Regions from separate parts of the Paenibacillus lacisediminis genome, predicted to be linked through region 2. Evidence: predicted binding sites of a transcription regulator. Region 2 holds the regulator's gene; each other region holds the start of a gene.
The links. Region 2 encodes Rex, which represses fermentation and respiration genes when NADH is low (regulators of the CRP and FNR family bind a similar motif). Its sites were predicted from a motif close to TTGTGAAATATTTCACAA; they were not measured.

Region 1 (4,574 bases), on a different contig from region 2:
CGGATTCTGAAAAACCATGCCGATGCGCCGCTGCAGATCAGGCGCGGTCTCCCGGTCCAGCGGCACGCCCCCCACCAGGATGGTTCCAGCGTTTGCGGCAAGCAAACCGCCGAGCAGTTTGGCCAGCGTCGATTTGCCGCATCCGTTGGCGCCAACCAGGGAAACCCATCCACCCCAAGGGATGTTCAAGCTCACATCGCCAAGCACCGGACTGGCCGGATCATAAGCGAAAGAGACCTGCTGCACTTCATAAGCGAATCCGTTGTTCTCCATTTTCTCTCCGCTCCCTTCTCCTTGATCCGGCACGCAGGCCGGCAGACATAAGGCGGGTCAAACACTATTCCGGTACAAAACCGCTAAACAACTCCAGCTTCGACAGCGACGGAATCAGATACTTGACCGCGATCCCGACGGCAATGCCGGTGAGCACGCCCATAAGCAGCAGCATCGGCAAATAATAGAAGATTCCCATCGTGTGAAAATAGAGGGAGGCCGCCGTCAGTTGCCCAACATTGTGGGCGATCCCTCCGATCGTGCTGATGCCGATGAGGCTTAGCCGATTCCGTCCGATGAGAAGCAGAAACCACATCGCCGCAAAGCTGAACAAAGCCCCCATGATGCTGAACAAGAAACTGGAAAACGTGCCGAAAATAAACGCCGTCAGCAGCGTTTTAAGCAGCACCATCATAAATGCGTCCCGGGTTCTGAGAAAATACAGGCACGTCAGCACCATAATGTTGGCGAGTCCCAGCTTGGCGCCCGGAACGCTCATATTGACGGGAATTATCGATTCCACCAGGCTGAGCACAACCGCCACCGCCGCAAAAATCGCCACGATCACCGTTCTTTTCAATACCATATTGGATGTTTCATTTAACGACGGCATCCAGATCGTCCCCTTCCCCGGCGGCCACAACCTCGACCATCAGCTTGTGCGGCAGGCAGACGATTGTTCCGCCGTTGCGATCGATGAACCCGAAAGTCAGGCACAATTTGTCCGGACAATCGGCGTCGGTCATTTCAATGCCGTAATCGTGGATTTTTAACAGGTTGTAGCCGTATTCGGTTTTGATTTCCACGGTTTGTTCTTCCTTAGTCAGCTCCACGGTTTTATACAACTTCCCGTCAACCGTAATGTTGGCCACACGCTCGCCATTTTTGTGAACTTTTTCACTTGAATCTCCGCCAAGCCACCTTGGCACGAGAAAAGCCAAGGCGATGGCGACGACCAATCCGATCAACAGGATATCTCCGCGCTTCATGGCAAACTCCCCAAACTTCCTTATTTTTTGATTATATAAATCTTAGACGCCCCCATTATACATGCTGCTCTTCGTCTTCAAATGTGACAATTGTCTCATCCTGGCCCCTGCCTCCTGCATTTCACAAAATCATCACTTGGTCATACATTTTATGGAATTTGGAAAGGTGGATTTAGTGTGAAAAAGATCAGTTGTATTGTGAAAAAAATCACTTTTACAGTGCAGTGATATTTGCTACACTCAAGGCGACATTACCGGACCGAAAGAAGGCTGCGATCATGAAAAAGAACAAAACGCCCATTGTCCTCACCCTCATATTGATAGCCGCGCTGCTCGGCGGCTGCAGCGGCTCGGGCAGCGCGGCAGGCGGCGCCACGGACGAGAAAACGCCGCAAGCAAGCGCGGTTCAGCCGAAATCGGAGACGTATTTTATATTCGATACGGTGGTGACCGTGCGGATTTACGACGACCGGGCCACCGAGCAAAATTTCAAAGACCTGGATAACCTGCTCAAAGGAATCGACAGCTGCATCAGCCGCACCGACAGCGGCAGCGAAATTTCCAAAGTGAACGCGAGCTCCGGCATTGCTCCGGTCAAGGTTTCCACCGAGACGTTTAATCTCGTGGCGAAGGCGCTGGAGTACGCCAAGCGGACAGACGGCCAATTTGACCCCGCCATCGGCAACCTGGTGAGCCTGTGGAATATCGGCCATGAAGGCGCCCACGTCCCGCCTGAGGAAGAAATCACCGCGGCGAGACGCTTGACCGATTACCGCAAAATCGAGATGAACGAGGCGGCGCAGGAGATTTACCTGCAAGAAAAAGGCATGGCCATCGACCTTGGTTCGATCGGCAAAGGGTACGCCGCGGACCGGATTTACGATTATTTGGCGGAGCAAGGCTTTCACAGCGCGATCATCGACCTCGGCGGCAACGTCTACGCAATGGGCACAAAGCCGAACGGCGATGAATGGAACATCGGCATCCAAGATCCGGACAAGGAGCGCGGAAACCAGATCGGCACTATTCGGGTGAACGATAAGACGATTGTGACCTCCGGCATTTATGAGCGGTTTTTTATCGAAAACGGTAAGCTGTACCAGCATATTCTGGATCCTACAACGGGTTATCCTGTAGACAACGGGATCAGCAGCGTCACAATCGTGACCGATAAATCCACGGACGCCGACGCCCTCTCCACGACCTTGTTCGTGCTGGGAATCGATAAAGGCCTGGAGTTTGTCGAAAATACACCGAATACAGAAGCTCTGTTCATTACGAAAGACAAAAAGCTGTACGCGACCTCCGGTTTTAAACAACTGCTTCATAAAACGAACGACAGCTATACGTTTGCCGATTAATTCGCTTCGCAGCAGCCTCTAACTTCCTAAGAAAAATCGCCGCTGGCGAGGTCCTTTTCCGTTGCAGGGGAGAGGTATGAGGTTCCACCCCATACCCCTCCCTCTTCTGCTCTACTTCGAGTCCTCCTCTTTCTTATTAGAAGCTCCAAGGAGTTTCGGCTCCTTCGAGCTGGTGACGCTGCTCTAACGGACTCCAGCGACGTTATTCGCCCATTTCCCGAGTATTTCCCAGCCTAACGGACACACATGACCCTATTTTGCTCTAAACGAGCTCACCCGGGCTAATTTGAGGTAAATAACGTCATCTCTGTCCGTTACATTTTACCAACCTCCGTTTTTCCGCAAATAACGCCTCTACAGTCCTTTAGCCACCACTTCCCTCTTCTTCCCCCTCTCTACCTGCGTATCGTCCTCTACCCGCCAGAATAATTCAAAAAGCCCCCAGCTCTAAAAAGCAGGGGGCCTTATCGGTTTATGTTGCATTTTCAACACACTTGAGTTATAATACTTTATTAGATTGTTACTACCCGTATCGCAGTTCCTCAAAAGATTATAACTCTCCTTATACCTTTCGGTATGAAATTCCTATTTTAATGACCCAATAAAGTAAGGATTTAGTGTTTTTCTGATTCACACTGGCGCGGTCATCGGAGCCGCAAGGACAAATGAGAGGTAGGGCATTTGTTGTTTTGGAAACAAACCGTTGTTAGTTGTAGTCGAAGAAGGAACACCCGCTAGCGTCTTCACGTGTACTGGAGACTGGGGTAAACAATAGCCATAAACCGGTGTTGGCGTGCTGCCGACACCGGTTTTGTTTAATACGGAACACGCGAGATGCAGCGGGAGAATGCCAGATTCAACAGCTGCGGATCGTAAACCGGATGCTTCAGGTTCTGCTCCAGCACCCAGCAGGCAAAACCGAAGGCCCGGGCGTACTGATGCTGATCGGCGGCGTTGACATGAAAATACAAAAGCTCCCGCATAATCCGGTCTTCCTCATGGGACAGCTGCAGGCCCATCTGCGAAAATTGCCGCTGCCGGACTCTCCGGGCGGAATCGTCCTGAATGGCTTTATGCACATGGGATACTTGTCCGGTATGCATACGATAATACAGCAGGTTCATGGGGATATTCGCCATTCTTATGTGCGGGGCCAAACGGTTCCACAGCTCATAGTCCTCAGCATGAGGATAGTTGCTGTCATAGCGAACCCCCAGCCGGTGAATCATGCTATTGCGCATCATAACCGTCGGATGGCAGATGCAGCAGTGGAACAGCAGCCAGGTCCGAATTTCTTCATGCTCCACCGGGTTAACCTTTGGTATGTTGCCAAGGGAGTAGGTAAACGCGGTGCCGCACAAATCGATGGACGGATGCTCATCCATGAACGTCACCTGTACGCCCAGGCGGTTTGGCGTTGACAGATCATCGCTGTCCATCCGGGCCACATATTCCCCGGTGGCCAGACTCAGACCTTCATTTAGCGTAGCGACCAGACCGCAGTTTTGGGGATGAAAGATTTTGCGGATTCTGGGGTCCTCGACCAGCGAAATAAGATGAGCGGATCCGTCCGTAGACCCGTCATCGATAATAATAAATTCAAAATCGGTATAGGTTTGAGTCAGTATGCTGTTTATAGCTTCCTGAACATAAGCGGCATTATTGTACACCGGCATAATTACCGAAACCTTGGGCATATGAAGTATCCCTCCATCATATAGATTCTAAACTAATAGTGCGTGTTCAAAAAGCCAGGTTTTCAGCACCGAGAAGATTGGATGAAGCTAGGGACTGAGTAGCGGAGCGTACGTTTTGGGTAAGTGAGCAACGGAAGGCCCGGCTGAATTCAAGATTCGACGTCGAATCCGCTTCTTGACCTGCTTCGTGATCAAAAGATGACTTTTTGAACTACCTCTAAAAGTAGTTTATAGACTAACATATGATAGTAGAG
Region 2 (4,574 bases):
ACATATTCTCCGGAATCCGTTGCAACTTTCCATTTTAAATTAAGCCAGCCGCGTTTGATCGTGGTTGCGTGCAGGATACGTAATCCAAAATAGTCCTGAAACGATTTTCTTAAATCGTTATAAATACCTTCCTCGTGCAGCATTTGATCAGAACCCGCCAAGTGCATACCCCTCCTAAAAAATAAAATGATCATGCATAGCGAACGTTTGTTTCTATATTACAAAAAAACGGCTTCCACGTTCAAGCAACTGAACATAGAAACCGTATGCTTCAAATCTCTTATTCGGTTAACGCCATGGAGGATCAGCGGTTCGGAAGCGTAAATACATCCTCTAACGCTTCGCCGGTGCCGAAATCATAAAAACGGTAGTAATGATGATCCTTTTGTTTATAAAACAACTGCCACACCAGCCGTTCATTATAGATGCCGGGCACTAGCCTGACGATATTGATTCCGGGCAGGCCTTTGTTGATGATCGCCCGCACCTGGTCCTCCGACACGCCTTCCGAAAGCAGCCGCACCTCGGGTGTATGCCCTTCCCGCAGCCACACCATCATCGCGCGGCCGGATGCGTCTTTGCCCTGCACCACCCAGCACACTTCGTCCCATACCGATTTCCAGACTTTATCGCCCTGGACCAGGTCCGTCTCCTGTTTCGCCTGCTCTATCACTGCATTCTCGCTTGCCCAAGTATCTTGAAGAACATAGATATAAAAACGGTGAAGGGCAAAAAGCACGATCACTAAAATCAGCAGCGAAAGCAGGAGCCACTTGGTTCTCTTTCTCAACCTTCTCTTCCTTTCCCCTGTAGCCAGTCGTTTAAACCCACCATTCGCACATACTCGCACAATCGCAGAAAAATAACGGTAATTTGGGTCGTTATTCGAACAATTTTACCTTGTGTCCGCAAAATAGCGGTAAATTTAGGCCTTATTTCCTCCGAAGACGGCAATATCCACCTTAATCACGGCCAGGGCAGGAAAATAACGACAAAAATGTCCCTTATTGTGGCCGAGACCTCTTCAAATCCGAAAATAACGCCTTTTTTTACCGCTAAATCGGCGCAATCGCAGGCTTAGGCATTGACGCAGTCATTAACGCAGTCATTAACGCAGTCATTAACGCAGCCATAGGCGCAATCACAGGCTCAGTCACAGCCACGATCATGACCAAAGCCACTGCTGCAACTGCAACCGCAACACGATCACGACCCTAGCCACACTGCTGCAACTGCAACCTCACGCACCGTTCAAGACCAAACCTCTACCGGGCCAGCAGCCCTTCGAAGGCCGCCTGCGCCTCATGGCGGATACGCTCCTCGTCGAGGGTAAGGCAAGCCCCGTGTTTGACCACCTGCTCACCGTTAACCCACACATGCTCTACGTCTTTGGAACCGGCCGAATAGACGACATGGGAAACGTAATCCGTCCTTGGCAGGAAATGGGCCTGTTCCGTATTCAGCGCGATAAAATCCGCCTTCATGCCGGCCGCAAGTTTCCCCGTATTCGGCAAAAACACCGATTTCGCTCCGTATTCCGTACCCATTTTGAGGGCTTCCAGCGCCGGAACGGCGGTAGGATCGCCGGAAACGCCTTTGTGGATCAACGCGGCAAGGCGGACCTCCTCCAACATATCAAGGTTGTTGTTGCTGGCGGCCCCGTCCGTCCCAAGCGACACGACCACGCCTTTGCCTAGCAGTTCCGGTACTCGCGCCACGCCGCTGGCCAGCTTCAGGTTACTGCCGGGATTGTGCGACACCGCCACGTTATGCGCCGCCAAAATCTCGATCTCTTCATCGGTCAAATGCACGGCGTGAGCAAGCAGCGATGGGCGGGAGAACATCCCGAGGTTCAGCAAATGCTGAACCGGTCTGACCCCGTAATCGTTCACGTTTTGCTCCACTTCCGCCCGCGTCTCTGACATATGCGTATGCATCGGCAGATCCAGATCATGAGCCGCTTGCACGAATTTCTCGAAAAATTCCGGCGGACACGTGTACGGCCCATGCGGCGAAATCATCGTCGTGATTCGGCCGTCCGCTTGACCGTGCCAATTTTTCGCAAACGCGATCGCTTCGTTCAGCTTCTGCTGCTGCACATCCGACGGGCACAACCCGATAACGCCGCGCATCAGCACAGCCCGAATGCCCGATTCCTGCACGACTTTGGCCACTTCATCCATATGGTCGTACATGTCCAGGAAGGTGGTCGTCCCGCCCTTAAGCATCTCCAGCACAGCCAACGCCGTCCCGGCGTACACGTCGCCGGCGGTGAATTTGGCTTCCATCGGCCACATTTTTTCCTGAAGCCATGTCTGCAGCACCATGTCGTCGCCGTAACCGCGCAATAGCGACATCGCCGCATGGCCATGCGTGTTGATCAGCCCCGGCATAAACAGCAGCCCGTTTCCGTCAAAAGTTTCCGCGTCTGCCGCGCCTTCCGGAAGCTGCTCGCCGATATAGGAGATCGTATCGCCCTCAACGAGCATATAGCCTTTAACAATAGAACGGGCCTGGTCGAACACGACAAAGGTTCCGTTCTTGATTAACCATTTACGACTCATGAGCAGGTTGTTCCTTTCCGTTTCCGTTATCCAAGTAATACGCCAAACTGAGCAAATCGGTCGTGAAATCGGCGGCATGAATGCGGACTTCCGGCGGCACCTTCAGAATTGTAGGGGCAAAGTTCAGAATCGCCCCGATTCCCGCCGCCACCAGTTGATCCGCCACGCGCTGCGCTTCAAAATCAGGCACGGTAATAATCCCGATCCGGATATTTTTCTCCCGCACCGTTTCCGTCAGCTCTTCGATCGGCTGGATTGTGATGTTATTGATCTGCGTGCCGATCTTCGCCGGAGACGCGTCAAACACCGCCACGATTTTCATGTTGTCCTTCAAATAAGCGTTGTAATTCGAAAGCGCGTGCCCCAAATTACCGGCGCCGACCAGCGCAACGTTGACCTGTTGGTCCAGATTGAGAATTTCCTGGATTTTCTCGATCAAATACGCGACATCGTAGCCGATGCCCTTTCGCCCGAAATCGCCAAAGTAGGCCAGATCTTTGCGGATCTGGGCCGGATTGAGGTCGAGCTTCTGGCCGAGCTCCTGTGAGGAAACCGTAGGCACCTCGCGCCGGCTCAGTTCGTTGAGAAAGCGCAAATACACCGGCAGCCGGCGTACTACGGCATCGGAAATTTTTTCGGATTTCATACGTTTATCCCCCTATTCTGACGCAGACTTAGAAACGTCTTCGTCTCCCGGACTTAACCATTCCGATATGCGCGGAACCATCTGAGAGAGCGGCATATGCTCCATCTTCGGCCCGGGCAGTGAATATAAAAAGTATTTCCCATAGTAAGATTCCAAGATGCGGGTATCGTAAACAACCACGATCCCCCGGTCCTGCGAGGAGCGGACGAGCCTGCCAAATCCCTGCTTAAAGCGGATGACCGCCTGGGGCACGGACAGTTTCATGAAAGGATTTTTCTTCTCCTTCTGCAGCCGTTCGCTTTTCGCTTCCACCAGCGGATGGTTGGGGGGCTGGAAAGGCAGGCGGACGATCGCCAAGCTCGTCAAAGCTTCGCCCGGAATGTCCACGCCTTCCCAGAAGCTGCTCGTTCCCAGCAGCACGGACGCCGCCTGGCCCTGGAACCGCCTTGTCAGCTTGCTGCGGCTGCCGCTGTCCATGCCTTGGCCGATAACCGTGATCCCCTGCGGCGACAGCAGCTCCTTCAGCGGATCATACACCTGCCGCAGCATCCGGTAAGACGTAAACAGCACCAGCATGCGGCCTTTAGTCGCCACTGCGGTATCGGCGAGCGAATGCACCAGCGTACTGACGAAATGATCGTCGCCCACGCTCCCCTTCACGCTTGGAAAATCGCGCGGAATAACGAGCAGCGCCTGGTTCCGGTAATCAAACGGCGACGGCAGCATCGTCGTGTTCAGCCGCTCTTGCTCGGCCGCTTCCGTCAGTCCCAACTGTTCGATCATATATTGGAACGACTTGTCGACCGACAGGGTTGCCGAGGTCATCACCACGCTTTTTTTCCTGTCGAAAAAATATTCCTTTAGCTGTGCGCTAACGTCGATCGGAACGGCATACATCTGCAAGGAGCGGCTGCGGAAATTCCCGTTCGCTTCCATCCAGTAAACCGTCTCCTCGCTCTCCAGCTTCATGAAGAAACGCAGCGCTTCCCGCTCGTTGGCCAAATCCTTGAATAAACCGTTGATGTCGGTCATCAGGCTTTCGGAGCCGAAATCCTCCTGATCTTCCCGGATTTGGGCGAGCATGCGGTCGCCCTTGCGAAGCACGTCCCCAAGCGCGACGTAAATCTGGTTCTCCAGCGCCGACAGCTTATCCCATTCCTGCGGTTTCTTTAGCGGAAGCAGACGGTAAACGAATTGCCCCGGATCGCCGGGCGCCGCGTCACTCCGTTCCGGCATGAGCGCAAACAACAGCTCGCTGAGCTTGTCCCAGCTCTCCTTCACATCGATCAGCGTCGGGTACATTTCGTCGATGACAGAGCACCATTCGCCCGTTTTTTCACCTCCCGCCGCTTGCAAAGCGATGC
Region 3 (4,574 bases), on a different contig from region 2:
TTGCCCATGGCTTTATGCAATGTTTCTCGAAAGTGAGACCGCTATCGAAATAATATTTTAAAATTGAAACGCCTGCGGCTCTCGTCCGTATTACTTGCTAAAGAACAGAACATAATTATGTGCATAGGAGGGTTTCTGCTAATTATGATGAAAAAATTGATGCTGATCGCGATGGCCTTTACTTTATTTTTCGCCTTCACGACCCCCGATTTGGCCGATGCCAAGCGAGGCGGCTTCAAATCCGGTCCAAGAACCTATAACCCGGCGCCTAACAAGCCGGCTACTGGCGATTACCAGCGGACCGATGGAGCAACCAGCAATAAAAACGGCGGAACAGTAGGCTCCACGACAGGGCGAGGCTTTTTTAGCGGCGGCGGCTTTATGCGCGGCCTGATGGTCGGCGGACTAGCAGGACTATTGTTCGGCGGTTTGTTCGGCAATATGGGCTTCTTCGGCAACTTGCTGGGGCTTGCCGTCAACCTGCTTGCCATTTACGTGATCATCGCTGCCGCCGTGGCTTTGTACCGGCGTTTCAAACGCCAGCCGCGCCAAGAGCACCCGCGTGGAGGAAGATACTAAATCATGGTTCTCGGCATGGATGAAATCATCAACGCGATTTGTCTTCATACTGCGGACAGAACGGGAGTCCGCCCCACTGACGTTCAGGTGGAATTAAGCTGGGACGAGGATACCGGTTACACCGCGGAGGTGTGGGTTAACGGCCGTAGCCGTTACCTGGTGGAATCCAATATCATGGAATCGATCATCCAATACGTTTATCGGGAATATGGCATGCGCACGTTCCGGGAAGATATTACGCTCGAACTGCACGAAGAAATCATCGCGATTATTCGGAAGGACCTGTAGACTGCTCAAACGGAAAAATAAAGAACCTGGTCATTATTCATGAACCAGGTTCTTTTCTTTGGGAAGCTGCCTTTGTTATTTTTGGGCCCCTTCGAGTGCTTCGGTTACCGCTTCAATAACCGCTGCGCTGGATTTGGACGCGCCGGAGACAACATCGACTCCATCCGTGGTTTGCTTTTCGATGATTTCCGGAATGGTCGTCTCCACCGCCGCGTCGATGATGCTCTGCGTTTCTCCGTGTTCGACAATTTCGATATTGGCTATTTTCTCCCCTTTAATTTCAACGGCTACTTTCACTTCGCTTTTTGCCCCTTGGGCGCTGCCTTCATAAGTACCGTCCACATAGTTTCCGCCGCCTGCGCCGGAACAACCCGCCAAGGCCAGGGACACGCCAAGAATAACCGTAAAAATTCCTATCTTTGCTTTTTTGTACATGTTGAATTTGATCTCCTTTTGATCTCCTTAATGGTATCAGGTTCTGCACCCGGATTAGTTCAAAGCTTTGACGGCTTCCTGGGCGGCGATGCGCCCGAATGTTACGATGTCGGCCAGTGCATTGCCGCCGAGACGGTTGCCGCCATGAACGCCCCCGGTAACTTCACCTGCCGCATACAGGTTGGTTATCACAGCATCCGATTCGTTCAGCACCTGAGTCTGGGTGTTGATCGCCACGCCGCCCATCGTGTGATGGATTCCCGGCGTTACCTTGATGGCGTAATAGGCTCCTTTCGTAAAATCAAGCCGCATGTCGTCCCGCTGGAAATCTTCGTCCGCACCTTTGTTTTTCATGTCGGCGTAACGGTTTACGGTCTGTTCCAGCGCAGCGGCATCAACACCGATTTTAGACGCCAGTTCCGCAAGCGTTTGGCCTTCCTCAACCAAGCCCATTTCAAAATACGTCTCGGTTGCACCCAAATTTTCACGCAACTCATCATTAAAAATTAAGTAAGCAATACCGTCTTTTTGCGCCAAGATATTTTGGGATACGACATCCCGCGTCAGCAATTCGTTCGTAAACCGCACGCCTTCCTGATTAACCAAAATCGCTCCATCGCCGCGTACGCCCTCGGTGATCAGCACGCCATCACCAGGAATCGTTGTCGGGTGAATTTGAATCTGTTCCATGTCCACCAGCTTAGCACCAAGCGCCTGGGCAAGCCCGATGCCGCTGCCTTGCGCTCCCGGCGCATTGGTCGTCGCGAATCCCCGCAGTTCGGGTTTGTATTTGGCGACCATGTCCAAATTGGCCCCGAAGCCGCCCGTGGTTAAAATAACCGCCTTAGCGCCGATAGAAAAGGTTTTGCCGTCCTTGTCCGTCCCTTTGACGCCGCTCACCTTGCCATCCTTATCCGTCAAGATTTCCGTCACTTCGTGCTGCAGCCGGACATCGATTTGCAATTCCTCCAGTTTCTTTTTCAAAGCCATGACGATAAAGTTCCCGGCCGCTTCACCGCCTTCAGGTCTATGAATGCGCGGAACGCTGGCTCCACCGGCCTTTCCGACTTCCGACAGCTCCGCACCGTTCTCCTTCAGAAATTCCACTGAATCTTTGGCATTTTCCGTCAGCACTTTAACCAAATCGGGATTATTGAGATTTTTGCCCCCTTTCATCGTGTCTTCAAAATGAAGTTCCGGGCTATCTTCGATCCCCTGAGCTTTCTGATATTCGGTGCCCGCCGCGTTTAAACCGCCTTCCGCGCGGACCGTATTCCCGCCGACCATCGGCATTTTCTCCAGCAATATCACTTTGGCCCCCAAACTTTGCGCTTCGATGGCCGCCGTCATGCCGGCTCCGCCGGCGCCGATGACGACAATGTCCGCAGAGTCCCCGCTTTTTCCGCCGCAGCCCGGCAAAATCAACATTGCCGCCAAAATCATGACCAGCATTCCCGGAGCCCAAACTGTCTTTGTGCTTTTCATCCCGATTCCCTCTCCCTTTCTGGTTGTAAGCGTAAAATGCACGAAATATTGTGCAATATTTCACAAATGTAATTGTAAGAGGAGAGTCTGGGTTCGGCCAGCTTATGTAAGTACAGAAACCGTAAAGTAAGTAATGTAAGCATGCCGTCTTTTTAAAAATACAGGGAAACCATGCTGGATTTTTCCGGCACAGTCCAGAACTTGTCGAGCGGCCTGCCCCCGGTTCCGTAAATGATCTCCGTTTCGAGCACGCCGATGTCCGCCAGAAAATCAAGGTATTTGCGCACGGAAACGCGGGAAATTCCGACTGTCCGGGACAGCTCATTCGTTGAGAACCCCGAGTTGTCTTGCCGGGCGATCGCCTCCCAGACCATCTGCAGAGTACCCGAGGTCAGCCCTTTGGGCAGCGGACGTGATGCCGCCTGACAATCGCCGCGCCAGATCAAACGATCAACATCGTTTTGGCTCATGACCCGGCAGGAATTCATCGCACGGTACGTATCGCGGTACAATTCCAGCGACGTTTTGAATCGCGAGAAATGATACGGTTTGATCAGATAGTCAATTGCACCATACTGCCGTGTTTTTATAATGCTTTCCGGATCCCTCGCGGCCGAAATGACAATAACGTCGATATTTTGAGCGCGGCTGCGGATATAATTAAGCAAAGCGAAGCCGTCCTGTCGGCGCATGTACAACTCAAGCAAAATCAGCTGCGGTTTGACCCGTTCCAACAACCGTTTGGCCGCTTCGGCCGACTCCGCCGTACCCACACAGCGGAAACCCTCCACCAGTTCCAGGTAACTTTGGTTGAACTTCGCCACCATCGGATCATCTTCCACGATTAAGACCCTGATCATATGGCCGCCTCCTTTGGCGCAAACGGAAAGCTCAAACTAAACCGGGTACCCGTTGTTTGCAGACGGAATTTTGTTCTTCTCATCATGTTGCTTCCTCCCGTCGGTAAGCATGTACATAAATTTATTCTACCGAAGGGCCGGGAATGCGGCTATGAGGTTACGTACTCCGGGAGGTGATAACCCTGAAACCGGGATGCTCAAACAAAAACGCGCGAGCGTAAGGGAGTCCTTACTTTCAGAACTCTCTTTCGCCCGCGCGTGTTTTTCCTTATTATTCTCCGCGAAACGCCCGTTTCATACGGTCAAAAAACGATTGCTCATTTTCATGCGTAAATTCGCCTTCCAATGAAGCGAACTGGCGCAGCAGTTCTTTCTGCTCTTCACTTAGCTTCCGCGGTGTCATCAACACCACTTTGACATGCTGATCGCCCTGGCCGACGCCGCGAAGACGCGGAATTCCTTTGCCTTTCAGGCGGAAGAACGTGCCTGTCTGCGTACCGGCCGGAATTTTCAGTTTCACCTTTTCCGTCAGCGTCGGGATTTCGATCTCGTCGCCAAGCGCGGCCTGCGCGAACGTAATCGGCACTTCCAAATAAACGTCGTCGCCTTCCCGCTCGAAGTACTCATGTTCTTTCACGCGGATCACGATATACAAATCGCCGGGAGGGCCTCCGCGCAGTCCGCCTTCCCCTTCGCCCGTCATCCGCAATTGGGCGCCGTCGTCAACCCCCGCCGGAATCCGGACGTGGATTTTACGCTGCTTCTTCACCTTGCCGCTGCCGGAGCAGGTTGGGCATTTCTCTTTGATGATCTGGCCCCGGCCGCCGCAGGCCGAGCAGGAACGCCGGTTGACCATGCGGCCGAAAGGCGTGTTCTGCACGACCTCCTGCTGCCCGGTTCCGTGGCAGACGGAGCAAACCGTCGGTT
Region 4 (4,574 bases), on a different contig from region 2:
CGATATCCTTCGTGCACGATTCGGCGCAGTTGCGCGGGCAGCCGTTCACCGCCATTTTGAATTTAGCCGGAAAATCAAGCCGTTCGAATTTGCGTTCGAGCTGCGCGCCCATACCCATCGAATCCTGTGTGCCGAACCGGCAAAACTGCGAGCCGACGCAGGTTTTCACCGTGCGGAGCGATTTGGCGTAGGCGTATCCCGACGGCATGTCGAGCTCGGCCCACACTTTCGGCAAGTCTTCCTTTTTCACACCGATCAAGTCCAGCCGCTGGCCGCCGGTAACCTTTACGACCTTCACATCGTATTTCAGCGATACGTCGGCGATTTTCTTCAGGTCCTCCGGCGTCGTCACGCCGCCGTACATCCGCGGTACAACAGTGTAAGTCCCATCCTTCTGAATGTTGGCGCTCATCCGTTCGTTCACGAAACGCGATTCCTTTTCGTCCTCGTGCGTGTCCGGGTACAACATGCCGAGATAATAGTTGATGGCCGGGCGGCATTTCGAGCAGCCCTCCGGCTGGCTCCAGCCAAGCACGTTCATCACTTCTTTGGTCGTCTGCAGCCCTTTCGCCTTGATCTCAGCCACGATTTCATCACGGCTCAGCGTCGTGCAGCTGCATATGCCCTGTTTCGCCGCCGACTCAAATCCGTCTCCCAGCACGTATTGCAATATTTGCTCAACCACCGGCTTGCAGCCTCCGCAAGACCGGGTCGCCCCCGTGCAGGCTTTGATCTCGTCGACGGTCGTTAATCCCTGGTTGGTGATCACGTCAACGATCGTCCCTTTGGTCACCCCGTTGCAGCCGCAGACAATTTCGTCGTCCGCCATCGTTTCGACCGAAGCTTTCTTTTGGCCACCGCCGCCGCAGCAGCCCGTGCCCATCAGCGAGGCGTACAATTCGTCCGTCATCTCCGCCTTCTGCTTGATCAGCTTCTGCAGCTCGGCCGAATCGTTAATGTCGCCAAACAGCACCGCGCCTACAAAAACGTCGTCCTTCAGCAGAATTTTTTTGTAGGTCCGTTTCCACTCGTCTTTGCTGCTGATCACCGTATGTTCCGGACCATCGATAAATTCCCCGGTCGAAAACACGTCAACCCCGGATATTTTGAGTTTGGTCGAAACGACCGAACCGGTGTAAGGCGCTGTTTCCACGCCGCTGATATGCTTCGCCAGAACCATGCCCTGCTCAAACAGCGGAGCGACGAGGCCGTAACAGGTGCCGCGGTGCTCCGTGCACTCGCCGACGGAATACACGCCTTCCAGCGATGTCTGCAGATAATCGTTCACGACGATCCCACGGTTCACTTCGAGGCCGCTCGCTTTGGCTACCGCAACGTTCGGTTTGATGCCGACGGCCATAACGACGAATTCCGCTTCCAGCTCCGTGCCGTCGGCGAACCGCAGCCCGCTTACCCGCGAATCGCCAAGCAGCTCGGTCGTCTGCGCGCCCATTTTAAATTTGATGCCCTGGCGCTCCAGTTCCGCTTTCAGCATCCCCGCCGCCTGATGATCCAGCTGGCGTTCCATCAAATCTTCCATTAAATGCACGACCGTTACGTCCATGCCGAGCTGAACGAGTCCTTTGGCCGCCTCCAGCCCGAGCAGCCCTCCGCCGATAACCGCCGCTTTGCGGTACGACTTGGCCGCCTGGATCATTTGTTCGCAGTCGGAAATGTCGCGGAAGCCAACCACCCCTTCCTTATCGCTGCCGGGAATCGGCAAAATAAACGAGGTCGATCCGGTAGCGATCAGCACCTTATCGTAAGGCACGCGCTCACCGTCTTCGGTGACAACCTGCTTCGTCTCCTTGTCGATCCGGGCAACCGCCGTTCCGGTATGCAGCGTAATGCCATTGTCACGGTACCAGTTCAAATCGTTCAGGATAATATCATCTATCGTTTTGCTGCCTTCAAGCACATAGGAAAGCATGATCCGGTTGTAGTTGGGATGCGGCTCGCTTCCGAACACCGTAATTTCGAATTTGGAGGTTAATTTCAATATTTGCTCAACGGTGCTGATCCCCGCCATTCCGTTACCGATCACGACCAATTTCTCTTTCGCTGTAGCCATCATCATCCATGCCCCTTTCAGAATAAGACTGTTCCGATTCTTAGTTAATCTCCTGTAAATCCTTTATGCCGAAAGTATACATTTAAAATTAAGAATAGTTTGTGATTACATTCACATTAAATGTGAAATCTATCACATGTAATTGTCACATTTTTTTTTGCATCCCTATTGAAAAATCCGCAGCCTCTTATCTAAGAGAACTGCGGATTTATTTTTTTCGGTCCGAAACTTATTTTCGCACCAAAGTGATTTCCACATTGTCCTGGGGTTTTAACCTCATGTCGAGGCCGGTGGCCAGCAATTTCTTTTGATTTACCTTCAGCACCCATGCTTCCGTTTCATCCGGACGGTATCCGTTAACGGAGACGATATATTGCCCGGTTTTGTTCAGCTCCACGAGCCCGCTCCGCTTGAGCAAGTCCCTCACGGTCGTGTTTTCATTGTATTGATGGACAAAATAGCGTTTGGGCTGCGGATTTTGACTTCCCCCGTTCACGGTCAGCAGCAGCGAAGCTCCATTGGAACTGACCGCATCGCTGCCTACGGTTTTAACGTAAACCAGGATGTTGTCCCCCGCCTTGAGCAGTTTGATCCAATCGCCGGACGGCAGCTCCTTGTCATTCAAGCGGACTCCCCACTCCAGCGTCGAATCAAGCGACACTGCGCCCACGGATTGAATTTTGCTCCTATCCCCCGCCAGCTCTATGATTCCGCTGCTTTCAAGCGCTTGAAGAACGGTGATCCCTTCCGTATAATCAAAATGCAATTTTCGCTTCACATCGGGGATAAACGTGCCCCCGTCAATTGTTAAGGTGATGTCATGGGCATCCCCATCCTCGCTTTGCAGCTCTTCCGAAGAATCCGGTTTGTCGATCGTGCCGCCATCGGCGCAGGCTGCCGTGAAGAACGCCATCATGATCACTAGTCCAGCCAGCCATTTCAACCTATTGCGCATCGCCGCCCCGCCTTTCCTCTAATCATTTTTCCTTATTCGATCCAGGAATATTCCGTAACTTAAGCATACCGGACCAACAGAAAGTTCTCAAATTTCGAGGCAGGCGCAAAGAACCCTTCCCTGAGAAGGGAAGGGCCGAGGCCTGAATACATCAAGTTATATTGTATGAGTTTGTTTTATTTCAACACATCATGATCCACGTAACGTTCGCCGTTGATTTCGCTGATCAGCTCGATCGCGACTTTTGCCCCGTCGCCGGCCGTAATGATCGTATGAACGCTGACGCCCGCCACCGTGCCGGCCGCCCAGATCCGCGGAACGCTGGTCCGGCCTTGCCCGTCCGTAGCGACGACGGTTTTGATTCTCGGCTCGCGGCCTTCTTTCAACTCCAGCCCGGTAGCGTTTGCAAGATCGGTCAACGCGCCGGTGGCCAATATGATATGGGACGCTTCGTAGCCGCGGCCGGATTCCGTTTTCACGGTTACTGTCGAACCGCCGTTGGCATCGATATGCGTCACTTTTTCTTCAATGAACTTGGCGCCGAATTTTTCGGCCTGCTCCCGTCCGATTTTGAGCAAATCCGGTCCGGAAATGTCCTTTGCCCCGTAATGGTTCTCTATCCAGGCCCGCTTCGTCATGCTCGCGTTGCTGTCCAGAACAAGCGTTTCTTTGCCCGCCTTGGCCAAAAATAACGCCGCGCTGGCTCCAGCCGGCCCTGCCCCGATTACAATTACCTCAGCCACAAGTACACCTACTTTCTAAAATTTTCATGCCGCCTTCGCGACCCGAAAGCGGCATGTGCTTACTTGATCCACTGATGCGCCCAGGTCTGCACTTGCTCCATCACCGGACGAAGCGCCCGCCCTTTTTCGGTTAACTCATATTCGATGCGAACCGGCGTTTCCGGATAAACATGACGGACCAAAATCCCCTCACATTCCAAATCCTTCATCCTCTCCGATAGCATCTTGTCGCTCATGGAAGGAATCTGATTGGAAATATCCTTGAAGCGTTTCGGCCCGCTCATCAGGGTTTGAATAATCAAACCGTTCCAGCGTTTCCCCAAAAACGAAAAAGCCGATTCAAATCGCGGACACATTCCATTCGAATGCTCATCCATAACATTCACCTCATTATTATAGCAAGCCTGCATGCATAAAACTTACCTTAAGTAAGTTAGTATATTTCATAATAGCATATTTACACACGAAAAGTAAGGGGGGCTTCTTATTCATCACCCCATATCCGCAAAAACGGCCGCCCTGGCGGCAGCCGCTAATATAGTATATTACGTTTACGGTCAGTTATACCCACCACATTTCCGCGGCGGAATCCTCCATAAGCACTTGCTGCAGATTGCGTACGGCCTTGGTAAATCCTTCATCGATCGACATCAGCCCGTCTTCGTGCTCGATGCTGACCGCGTAATCGTAGCCGTACAGCCGCAGCGCGCTGATGATGTCGGCCCATGTCTTCAGATCGTGCCCGTAACCGACGGTGCGGAACTGCCAAGCCCGCTCCTGCATGTTCGTGTAAGGCTGCATATCC

Region 1: a site for Rex is predicted at 1,459-1,476, ahead of ACLD72_RS17175 (FAD:protein FMN transferase). Genes of this name have one in related genera too.
Region 3: a site for Rex is predicted at 2,836-2,853, ahead of ACLD72_RS12785 (flavocytochrome c). Genes of this name have one in related genera too.
Region 4: a site for Rex is predicted at 2,192-2,209, ahead of nirB (nitrite reductase large subunit NirB). Genes of this name have one in related genera too.

What each region holds. Positions count from the first base shown of each region.
Region 1 covers NZ_JBKIAX020000008.1:140,789-145,362, reverse strand. The annotation lists gene ACLD72_RS17190 (ATP-binding cassette domain-containing protein) at 1-273, opposite strand, end outside; gene ACLD72_RS17185 (Gx transporter family protein) at 338-886, opposite strand; gene ACLD72_RS17180 (NusG domain II-containing protein) at 870-1,262, opposite strand; gene ACLD72_RS17175 (FAD:protein FMN transferase) at 1,541-2,623, shown strand; gene ACLD72_RS17170 (glycosyltransferase family 2 protein) at 3,439-4,320, opposite strand.
Region 2 covers NZ_JBKIAX020000021.1:81,792-86,365, forward strand. The annotation lists gene ACLD72_RS28105 (phosphotransferase) at 1-161, opposite strand, end outside; gene ACLD72_RS28110 (cell wall elongation regulator TseB-like domain-containing protein) at 305-790, opposite strand; gene ACLD72_RS28115 (amidohydrolase) at 1,266-2,564, opposite strand; gene ACLD72_RS28120 (redox-sensing transcriptional repressor Rex) at 2,554-3,210, opposite strand; gene dinG (ATP-dependent DNA helicase DinG) at 3,223-4,574, opposite strand, start outside.
Region 3 covers NZ_JBKIAX020000005.1:374,388-378,961, reverse strand. The annotation lists gene ACLD72_RS12800 (hypothetical protein) at 145-579, shown strand; gene ACLD72_RS12795 (YxcD family protein) at 583-867, shown strand; gene ACLD72_RS12790 (FMN-binding protein) at 943-1,302, opposite strand; gene ACLD72_RS12785 (flavocytochrome c) at 1,357-2,787, opposite strand; gene ACLD72_RS12780 (response regulator) at 2,940-3,647, opposite strand; gene dnaJ (molecular chaperone DnaJ) at 3,919-4,574, opposite strand, start outside.
Region 4 covers NZ_JBKIAX020000010.1:200,469-205,042, reverse strand. The annotation lists gene nirB (nitrite reductase large subunit NirB) at 1-2,071, opposite strand, end outside; gene ACLD72_RS20095 (DUF4430 domain-containing protein) at 2,301-3,026, opposite strand; gene ACLD72_RS20090 (FAD-dependent oxidoreductase) at 3,203-3,769, opposite strand; gene ACLD72_RS20085 (winged helix-turn-helix transcriptional regulator) at 3,829-4,146, opposite strand; gene ACLD72_RS20080 (sugar phosphate isomerase/epimerase family protein) at 4,331-4,574, opposite strand, start outside.